Regions from separate parts of the Actinoallomurus oryzae genome, predicted to be linked through region 2. Evidence: riboswitches for the same ligand, from Rfam matches in the RefSeq annotation. Region 2 holds a riboswitch; the other holds the start of a gene.
The links. A riboswitch is a leader RNA that binds a small molecule or an ion and turns the genes downstream of it on or off. The one in region 2 is predicted to bind cyclic di-AMP.
Positions count from the first base shown of each region.

Region 1 (5,110 bases), on a different contig from region 2:
AGCGCGCCGACGAGGGTGCCGTGCAGCACGTCGTCGCGCTTGGCGTGGCCGAGTTCGTGCGCCACGATGAGCTCGATCTCCGTACGCGGCTCGCTGCTGAGCAGTGTGTCGTAGACGACGATGCGGCGGGTGGAGCCGAAGCCGGAGACGTAGGCGTTCAGCTCGGTGGTCCGCTTGGAGGCGTCGGCGACGAGCACGTCGCCGACCGGCACGCCGTCCCGCCGCGCCATCGCGAGCAGGTCGGTGCGCAGCGGCCCGGCGGGCATCGAGTGGAACGAGTTGAACAGCGGCTCGACCAGCACCGGATAGCCGAACGACGCCGCCGCGACGAGCACGAACCCGCCCGCGGCGGCCCCCGCCCACCAGCGCCGCGGAAACCGGCGGACCAGCAGGTGCACGCCGAGCAGCACGACGATCCAGATGACGAGGGTGACGCCGAGCGAGGTGAGCTGGTCGGTGAACCAGCCGCCCCAGGCTTCGGTGGACAGCCCGTACCGGTGCAGCACGGTCTGGGACCACACGTCGAACGGCAGGCCGGCGAGCCGGGTCAGCGCCGCCAGCACGACCGCCGCCCCGACCAGCCGCAGCGGCCACCACCGCAGGGGCCGGGTGACCGAGCCGAGCAGCCGCGCGCCGAGCGGCGTGAGGCCGAGCAGGAGCACGACCAGGAGGCCGGCCGCGAGCCCGGCGTACGCGGGCGGGTCGAGGGTGTCGTTGAACGCTCCGCTGCGGGCGATCTGCGCGGGGGTGAAGTCGAGCCCTGGATCGGCCGTCGCGCGGGCGCCCGGCAGCGGGTGCCAGGGAGTCGTCACCAGGATCACCACCGCCAGCAGCGCGCACAGGACCACGGCGGCGACCGCCGCCCCGCGCCGATCCGGCGCTGGGCCGGGCTCCTGCCTCGCCTCGACCGCGACCGCCGGCCCGGCCGTACGACGTGCCCTCACCGCGTGCTCCTCATCTGGCTGCTGCGTGGCGTGCCCCATGGGTCACGCCAGTTCCCGGCGGACGTACGCGCGCCACAGGGCGTCGAACCGGTCGGTGCCGATGCCCAGGACGCTGCGGAGCGCATGGTCCTGGAGCCGCGGGTCGCCCGCGTCCTGCGGCTCCGCCTCGGCCGTGCGGTAGAGCCGTACGAGCCGGTCCTCACCGTAGCGCTCGGCGACCATGCGGCAGGCGAGCCACGCCTCCTCGTACGCCGCCGAGAGCCGGTCGCCCGAGCCGGCGAACTCCTTCGTGCCCGGCAGGGTGGCCGGCACGCCGCTGGTGGCGATGAGGTCGGCCAGCTCGCGCCCGGCCGCCTTGGTCGAGACCCCGGCCTTCTTGTAGCCGACGTAGTCGGCGAGTCCCTCGATCAGCCACATCGGGGTCTTGCCGTCGCGCGCTCCGCCCATCGCGACGTGCACGAGCTCGTGGGTCAGGACGACGTGCCGGCCCAGGGCGGTCAGCCGGCCGAACGCGGTGGGGGTGATGACGACGCGGTCCTCCCCCGTGTCGCGGCCGCCCTCGTCACCGGTGACCGTGGCCAGCGCGGCGATGTCGCCGAGGTTGCGCACGTCCCCCACGAGCTCTTCGGCCTCCTGCTCGGTGGCCGGGACGAGCGCCACGACGCGCCGGGCCCACCGGTCGCCGACGACGCCGGAGACGGTACCGATCCCCTGGTCGAGGCGGGCGGCGATGTCGCGCAGTTCGGCGGTACGGGCGGCGGAGTCCTGACCGGCGACGGCTCCGTCCTCGGCGAGCACGATGCTGCGCCGCCCGTGGACGACGGTGAGGCCGCCGCCGTTCCAGATCTGCGGGTCGTCGCGCAGGCCGTGCGCCGCGCCGTCGCCGGAGATCGTCCAGCCCGTGCCCGGGCGGCGGTCGAAGGTGAGGTATTCGGTGGAGACGAGGTCACGGCGGTCGAAGCCGCGCAGCCGGTAGGTGAGCCGGAGGCGGGCCGTCCAGCCGTCGTCGGCCGCCACGGCGGGGCGCGTGTCGGCCAGGGTCTCCTTCCAGACGGCGAGCGGCACCTTGGCCAGGTTGTCGAACAGCGTCCGCTGCCCGGCGCGGAACGCCTGGCCCGAGGGGTCGACGGTGGCGAGGAAGGCGGCGCGGTCGCGGTCGAGGACGGCACGCGAGCGGCGCTGGAGCAGGGAGTTCACCGTGGCGGCGCTGGGCGCGGGCGGCGCCCCGGCGACCGGCCGGGAGGAGGCGGCGGCCCGGCTCTCACCGTCGTGGAACGCGATGTAGCCGACCCCCGCGAGGAGGTTGGCCACGATCGCCAGCCCGGCGAGCCCGGCGAACATGGCGGGCGCGGTCGCACGCGAGTCCAGGTTCCCCTTGGCCGGCATGCGCGCGATCCTAGCCGCCGCGACCGGGTGCCCCCGCCGACGGCACCCGCCATCACCCGTCCACCGGACCCGGAACGTACGCGACCGCCGGGGCGTCCTCGCGGACGGGCCCCGGCGGTCGCCTGGACGGGTGCCTCAGTACGGGCGGGCGGCGCCGTTGAAGTGCGCCCGGTAGTAGCTGTTGATCAGCACCTGCTTGACGTGCGTACCGGAGTGGGGGGCGTGGATCATGTAGACCTTCCTGCCCTTGACCTTCGAGACGATGCCCGTGTGGCCGTCGCCGTAGAAGTACACCAGGTCGCCGGTGGCGAGGTCGGAGAACTTCACGTGGCGCTTGACGTGCCGGTGCTGGGCGTCCGCGGTGCGCGGGAGCTTCACTCCGGCCTTGCGGTAGACGTACTGCACCAGACCGGAGCAGTCGAAGCTGCTCGGGCCGTCGCCGCCATAGCGGTACGGCTTGCCGATCTGCTTACGGGCGACGGCGACCGCCGTCAGCCCGACCTTGTGTCGCTTGCTCCAAGACGTCTGCTTCGTCGTCGTGCTCGCGGCCGCCGTGGGGATGGCGACCGGGGTGACGGTGGCGACGGTGTCCGATGAGGCGGATGCCGTCGAGGCCGTCAGGACCGTGGGCGCGAGGACCGCGCCCGCGGCCAGCATGCCGCCGGCGAGGCGGACGCGCGTCGGCGAAGCGGTCGAGGGGGTGCGAGACAGGATGCTCTCCTTCCGTGTGCGCCTACCGGGTTAGCTGACGGGTTCGGGCTGGGAAGAGGTCGCCCTACGGTCCGCCCGCCGCACCACGGCCCGCGGTCACGGTCTGTCCGCCGCACCGCTGTCTGCCTGTGATGACGCAGGACGCACCGATTCACCCCGGGGGATCCGCGCCCTTCGCGCGTATGTGGGTCCCCGGCTCCGCGTGCCCGCGGACTCGGCGCTCGCGGCCGCCTGACACGCCCTCTCACGGGGCGGTTCTCCGGTGACCGGCCGCTTATCTCTGCATTTCGGAAAGCCGAGAGGATGATCCACCCGATGGAATGTGTTCCACAACACATTCGAAGGAAGGGCGAATTCCCTCACGTCGGCTGCACGCGACACATGGGGCGTATCGCATAACTCGGCGCACGCTAACAAGGCACCTATGAATACGCAAATTCGCCGTCAGAGCGTACGAGAGAAATTACCTAAGGTGAATTCGCCCCGACCGAAAAAGGCCCTCCGGGCACTGACGCGCCGGAGGGCCTGTGGTGTTCGTTCCGGTCAGAGCAGGCGACCGCCGCCGTAGTACACCTGGCTGTAGTACGCGTCACTGAGGCTGGAGATCTTCACCACGTCGCCGGTGTGCGGCGCCTGGATGAACTTGCCGTTGCCGACGAACATCCCCATGTGGTCGTTGTTGCTGAAGAAGACCAGGTCACCCGGCTGGAGGTCGGCCTTCGCCACACGCCGGCTCGCGCTGTACTGGTTCGGCACGTAGTGGCTGAGGTTGATGCCGATCTGCTTGTAGGCCATCATCGTCAGGCCCGAGCAGTCGAAGGAGTTCGGGCCGGCGCCACCGAAGACGTACGGCTTGCCGAGCTGCGCGCAGGCGTACTTCAGCACCGTTTCGGCGCGGCCGGTCGCCAGGATCGAGCAGTTGGCCTTGGACGAGCCCGGGTCGATGTTGCGCCCGAGCCTGTTGATGAGCGCCAACTGCTTCCTGATGGCCGCATTGGCCGACGCCCGCTGCTTGTCGACCTGGTCCTTCTGCTGCTTGAGCTGCTCGGCCGCCTGCTCCGCCAGCGCCTTCTGCCGCTCCAGCCGCTGCGCGGACGCCAGGAACTGGTTCAGCTCCGCCGCGCGGTTGCTGGAGACCTTGGTGAAGGCCGACATCTGGTCGAGCACGGCCTCAGGGTCCTTGGCCCCCACGAACTGGGGGATGTCCCCCGCCGCGCCGCCCTCCTTGTACGCCGCCGCGGCGAGCTGAGCGACCCGGGTGTGCAGCTGGTTGAACGTCGCCTGCTCGACCGTGACGGAGGACTTGAGCGCCTTGAGGTGGCTCTGCGCGGCCTTCCAGTCCTCCTTGGCCTTGTTGTACTGGTTGGCCAGCTTGTCGACCTGGTCGTTGAGCTTGGCAAGCTGCTGCTTGGCGGCGCTCAGCGAGGGCGTCGGCTTGGCCTCCGCGGGGGCGGCGGGCAGGACGAGCCCGGCGAGGACGGCCGCTCCGGCAGTACCGACGATCCAACGACTGGTTTTGGACATGGTTGAACGCTTCATCTCCACTGTTGTCAGCTCCCTACGGACGGCCCGCGCCGTAGTAGTTCGAGCTGTAGTAGCCGCTCAGGCTCTCGATTTGAACGACCGTGCCCGTGTGCGGTGCGTGGATGAACTGGTTGTTGCCGACGAACAGGCCCACGTGGCCCAGGTTGTCGAAGAAGACCAGGTCGCCGGGCTGGAGGTCCGAGCGGGCCACGCGGCGGGTGGCGTTGTACTGGTCCGGCACGACGCGGGGCAGGCTGACGCCGGCGTGACGCCAGGCCATCATCACCAGCCCGGAGCAGTCGAAGCTGTTCGGTCCGGCGCCGCCGTACTTGTACGGATCGCCCTTGTGGGCGTAGGCGTACTCCAGGGCGAGGCGGGCGGGGCCGGACGCCGGCCCGTTGTAGGTGCCGCCATGGCTGCCGCTGGAGCCGCCGCCGAGCCTGTTGACCAGGGACTGCTGCTGCGCGGCCTGCTTCTTCAGCTTGTCGAGCTGCGACTTTTCGGACTTGAGCTTCGCGTTGAGGTCGGCGGCGGCCTGCTGCGCC
Region 1 is NZ_BAABHF010000025.1:40,607-45,716, reverse strand. It holds gene ABEA10_RS23835 (M48 family metallopeptidase) at 1-944, opposite strand, end outside; gene ABEA10_RS23830 (basic secretory protein-like protein) at 987-2,330, opposite strand; gene ABEA10_RS23825 (C40 family peptidase) at 2,466-2,987, opposite strand; cyclic di-AMP (ydaO/yuaA leader) riboswitch at 3,046-3,271, opposite strand; gene ABEA10_RS23820 (C40 family peptidase) at 3,585-4,565, opposite strand; gene ABEA10_RS23815 (C40 family peptidase) at 4,600-5,110, opposite strand, start outside.
Region 1: linked by a shared signal. The riboswitch ahead of ABEA10_RS23825 (C40 family peptidase) and the one ahead of ABEA10_RS18105 (CHAP domain-containing protein) in region 2 are both predicted to bind cyclic di-AMP.

Region 2 (5,110 bases):
TCAGCAGGTACGTCCCGTCGGCCTGCGGGACCGCGCGGGTCGTGTTGGCGCGGACGTCCGAGCCGCCCTGCTTCTCCGTCATCGACATTCCGGCGAGGATGCCGGCCTTGGTCAGCGGCGGGCGGAGGCCGAAGTCGTACGTGCCGGAGGTCAGCAGCGGTTCGTACGCGCGGGCGAGCTCGGGCTCCTGGCGCAGCGCGGGCACCGCGGCGTACGTCATCGAGATCGGGCAGCCGTGCCCGGCGTCGACGCGCCACACGTAGAACTTGGCGGCGCGGGCCACGTGCGCGCCGGCGCGCTCGGTCCACGCGCGGGCGTGCAGCCCGTGCCCGACCGCGACCTTCATCAGCTCGTGCCAGGCGGGGTGGAACTCCACCTCGTCGACGCGGTGGCCGTACCGGTCGTGGGTGCGCAGCACCGGGCGGTACTCATTGGCGAGCCGCCCCCACTCCTGCGCCTCCTCCGAGCCGGCCAGCCGGCCGAGCTCGTGGATCTCCTCGGTCGCCCAGCCGCCGCCCTCGCGGAACAGCCCGTCCAGCAGCGCCGGGTCGTCGGCCACGTCGTAGCCGGTCAGCGGGGGGACCTGGTTGAACACGTCATGCGTCGTCATGGGACCGCTCCGATGCTGCGCTGGGCGAAGGTGATGAGGTGAGCCGTGTCGCCGGTGACCTCGGGGACCCGCGCGGTGCCGGCGGCGGCACCCGCCGCCAGCGGGGCGACGAGGGCCTCGCCGATCGCCCCGACGAGCGCCGCGGCGCTGACCTGGACGTCCTGGTCGGGCAGCTCGCCCGCGGCGATGCCCCGGGTGATGAGCGTCGCGATCGCGTCGGCGTACGCGCGCCGGAACACCAGCCGCTCGGCGTCGACGGCCGGGTCGGCCGGCTCGGCGAGCAGCGCGTACGCCATCCGCGGGGCCCGCAGCGCGCGGCCCGCGAAGGTCTCGATCACCGCGGCGACCGCCTCGGCGGCGGTGCCCTCCAGGGCCGCCGCTCGCGCGACGGCGTCCACCTCGCGCCGGGACGCCGTGCGGAACACCTCCGCGACCAGGTCGGCCTTTGCCGGGAAGTGGCGGTAGACGCTGCCGGTGGCGACACCGGCCCGGCGCGCCACGGCGGCCACCGAGCATCCCGCGTAACCGTGCTCGGCGACGATCGCGAGCGCGGCGGACAGGATGCGCTCCCGCGAGGCGCTCAGGCGCGCCTCGACGCGGGGCGTGCGGCGGTACGGCACACAAGAATTGAACCGCAGTTCACTTCTTCGACGCAACCACGGAAAAACGGTCCGTGGCTCTGCGGGAGTACGGTCCGGGCCCCTCGGAAACGGTCCCAGCACTTCAGAAACGGTCCGGGCCTCTCGGAGAACGATCCGGGGCCTCGGAAAAAGGTCCGGGGCCCCTCGGGCGGAGGGGCCCCGAACGCCCCCAGGGGGGATGGGGGCGGGAGAGGGCTACTTCTCGGAGATTCCGGTCGCCATGTCGTAACCGGTGCCCGAGTGGCGGTAGACGGGGCCGTCGCCCAGCTGCAGCACCTGGAACTTGATGGGGATCGAGTTGGACCGGGTGCCGGTGAAGTACTGCATCATCTCCTCGGACAGGTCGATGATGGCCGGCGGGTTGTGCTGGGCGACCGCCCATTCGGCCGGGCCGAAGTCCTCGACCACGCCGACGGCGCTCTTCTTGCCGACGGTGATCTTCACCTTGGTGCCGAGCGGCCAGTACGGGCTGGCGACCGTGTGGAACGACATCGGCTTGCCGGACGCGGTCTCCGCGTCCCAGAACGACGTGCCGGTGGAGACGCCGCCCGGCAGGGCGGCCTTCTTGTCGGCCTTCTCAGTGGGGGCCTGGCGGGGCAGCTTGACCGCGTGGCCCTCCGAGCCGGGGCCCAGCAGGCCCGAGTCCTCCTGCGTCACCTGCACGCTGCTCGTACGGGCGGCCGGGGACGAGTCGGTGGAGTGGGTGAGCGCGACGGACAGGCCGGCGCCGGCAACGACGACACCGGTCGCCACCGAGGCGATCGTCTTAGTGGAGAATCGATCCAGGGAATGCTTGGCGAATTCGAACATGGGGGGATGGCCTCTCAGCACAGGGGAGTCGACGTGCAGGGCGGGCCGCCCCGGCCGGCGCGCGGCCGGGGCGGGGAGAGGGCTCAGGCGTCGCTGGAGCCGTACTCGGGGTAGCCGTAGCCGACGACCGACGACTTGTCGCGCGTGCGGATCTTCACGGCGTTGTCGGTGTTGCCCTCGATGGTCTGGATAGTCCCGTCGTGGTTGTCCTTGATGACCATGCCGACGTGGTCGATGTCGTCGATCGACTTGCTTCCGCTCCAGGAGAAGAAGACCACGGCGCCGGGCGTCGCGTTCTCACCCCAGCGGCCCTGGTCCTTGAACCACTGGGCGTGGGTGCGGGTGAAGGCGTCCGCGCCCATTCCCTTCACGCCCAGCTTGGCGCCGATCCAGGACACGAACATGTCGCACCAGTTCGCGTTGGCGTAGTCGGAGACCTTGCCGCCGTCGCGCTGGACGCCGCGCTCGGCCCACGGAGAGGAGACGAACCACTGTTGGAACTTGGTGCCGCCACCGGAGGAGTCCTCGGTGACGCCCACCTGGGACTCGGCGAGTTTCAGCGCGTCGCTCGCGCTGGGCAGCACCTGGCGCTTCTCGGTGTTGACGTTGCCGGCCTTCTTGTCGGCCAGGGCCAGCGTGTCCGGCTTCTTGGGGGACGCGGCGTCGTGGGGCACGGTCGCCACTGCTCCGGCCGAGACCGCGTCGACCTTCTGGGAGGATCCGGCCGGGGCCGCCGCGATCAGGCTGATCGCGGTCGCGCCGACGGCGGTGACGGCGGCGAGGGAACCGCCGAGTCTGGTGTTACGCAGCAGACGGCATGACTTCTTGTGTCGACCTGACACGTTCGAGCACTCCTTTGCTTCCATGCCGCTTACCGGGTTAGCTGACGGGTTCGGGCGTGGAAGCTGCCCTACGGCGCAAAGGGGATGCGCCGATTCACCCCAGTGGTGCGGTGGGTCCCCGGTTCCGCGAAATGCGGATTCAGCGGGAGCCGTCTGAGGGGACGGCTCGAAGAACAGGGGGATGGCGGGCCGTGTGTACGGCCACTTCTCTCAGGTCTAGGGGATCTTGTCGTCCATTCGTCCGGTGCACTCCTGACTTCCCGGCGCCTGCCGATCACCCCACGGGCTCGGGCGGGAAGTCGCCCTGCGGGCACACTGGAGGCGTGCCACACGCCCTGTCAGAGACACGGGGTCCGGCTCCGTCGCTTCGCGGCGGATGCGGCGCGTTGCCGAACCGGCATCGGAGGTGGATCCATGAGGGGGGATCGCAAGGGGATGCGCGGAGCGGCGCTCTTGGTTATGAACCGTCGCGGCCCGGAAGGGGGGCCCCTCTCACGCGTCGTCGCGTGCCGCACGCGGTGGTGCTGGTGGGCAGGCCCTGGCCGGCGGAGATATTACGGACGGCGCATGGGGGGCGCCGCCGGTCAACCGAACATAGCAAACATATTTCGGGCCGTAAAGGGTGAATATGGACATCCGCCGCCTCTGACCTGCGAGAAGATCACGTGGCCGGGTCTGTCAAGCCCGAAACCCCGATGAAATAAGGGTTTTCAGCCGACAGCTGCTTGATCACCGAGCGTGATGATCTCGGTGTAGCGCTGCTCGATGATCTCGGCCAGCTCGGGCGCGGCGCCGAGCGCCGCCGAGACGGCCGTCGCCCCGGCCGCGAGCGACTCGTCACGGACCTTGTCGGCGAAATGGCCGGGGGCGAGGAAGTAGGAGGCGACCGCGACCCGCGGAGCCCCGGCGTCCAGCAGCCCGCGTACGGCCTCGGCCGGCGTGGGGCGCGCGGCGGAGGCGTAGGCGGGGACGACACGCCGCCATCCGAGCCAGCCACGGGCCATCCGGCCGATCGTCGCGTTGGCCGACGGGTCGCTCGACCCCGCGGCGGCCAGCACGAGGGCCGTGTCCGGATCGGGCGTCACACCGGCCTCGGCCAGCCTCCGCTCCAGGGCGGAGATCATCAGCGGGTGCGGCCCGAGCGTCGCGCCGTACCACAGGCGCATCCGCGGGTGGTCCCGGCGCACCTCGGTCAGCGCGCCGGGGATGTCGGTCTTGCTGTGGTACGCGGCGGTCAGCAGGAGGGGGAGGACGGCGGCCTCGCCGGCGCCGTCACCGGCGAGCGCCCCGAGCGCCTGGCCGGGCGTCGGCGGCGCGTGGTCGAGGTAGGACGTGACCACCCGCAGCCCGGACCGGCGGCGTACGAGGTCGAGCAGATCCTCGACCGTCGCCGCCGCACGCGGGTCCCGGCTGCCGTGCGCCACCGCCACCAGAGGCGGCGGGAGTGCACAGGTGATCAGAGGTTGATGCCGCATTCGGACTTACCGGTGCCGGCCCACCGGCCGCTGCGCGGATCGTCGCCGGGCGCGACCCGCTGGGTGCACGGCTCGCAGCCGATGGAGGGGTAGCCGTCGTACTGCAGCGGGTTGACGAGGATGCCGTTCTCCTCGATGTACGCGCCGAGCTGCTCGTGCGTCCACCGGGCGAGCGGGTTGACCTTGACCTTCCCGCGCGAGGCGTTCCACTCCACGACCCTGGCCCCGCGGCGGTGCGCGGTCTCCTCGCGGCGGATCCCGGTGATCCACGCGAGGTACGGCTCCAGGGCGCGGTTCAGCGGCTCGACCTTGCGCAGGTGGCAGCACAGGTCCGGGTTCCGGCCGTAGAGCCGGGGCCCCAGGTCGCGCTCCTGCTCGGCGACCGTACGCGAGGACGTGACGTTCACCACGTTGACCGGGTAAACCGCCTCGACGGCGTCACGGGTGCCGATCGTCTCGGCGAAGTGGTAGCCCGTGTCGACGAAGAGCACGTCGATGCCCGGCCGGATCTTGGCGGCGATGTCCACCAGCACGGCGTCCTTCATCGAGGACGTCACGCAGATCCGGTCGCCGAACGTCGCGATCGCCCAGCGGACGATCTCCTCGGCCGGGGCCTCTTCGAGGGCGTCGGCGGCCGACTCGACGATGTCGGTCAGGTCGAGCGCGGCGGTCGGGCGTTCGAAGGTGAGGGTCATCTCGCCCGCCCCCTCGGGTCGGCGGGGACGGCGGCGC
Region 2 is NZ_BAABHF010000019.1:852,185-857,294, reverse strand. It holds gene ABEA10_RS18120 (acyl-CoA dehydrogenase family protein) at 1-610, opposite strand, end outside; gene ABEA10_RS18115 (TetR family transcriptional regulator) at 607-1,230, opposite strand; gene ABEA10_RS18110 (RlpA-like double-psi beta-barrel domain-containing protein) at 1,447-2,004, opposite strand; gene ABEA10_RS18105 (CHAP domain-containing protein) at 2,145-2,903, opposite strand; cyclic di-AMP (ydaO/yuaA leader) riboswitch at 2,915-3,058, opposite strand; gene ABEA10_RS18100 (sirohydrochlorin chelatase) at 3,614-4,378, opposite strand; gene ABEA10_RS18095 (phosphoadenylyl-sulfate reductase) at 4,360-5,073, opposite strand; gene ABEA10_RS18090 (Insertion element protein) at 5,070-5,110, opposite strand, start outside.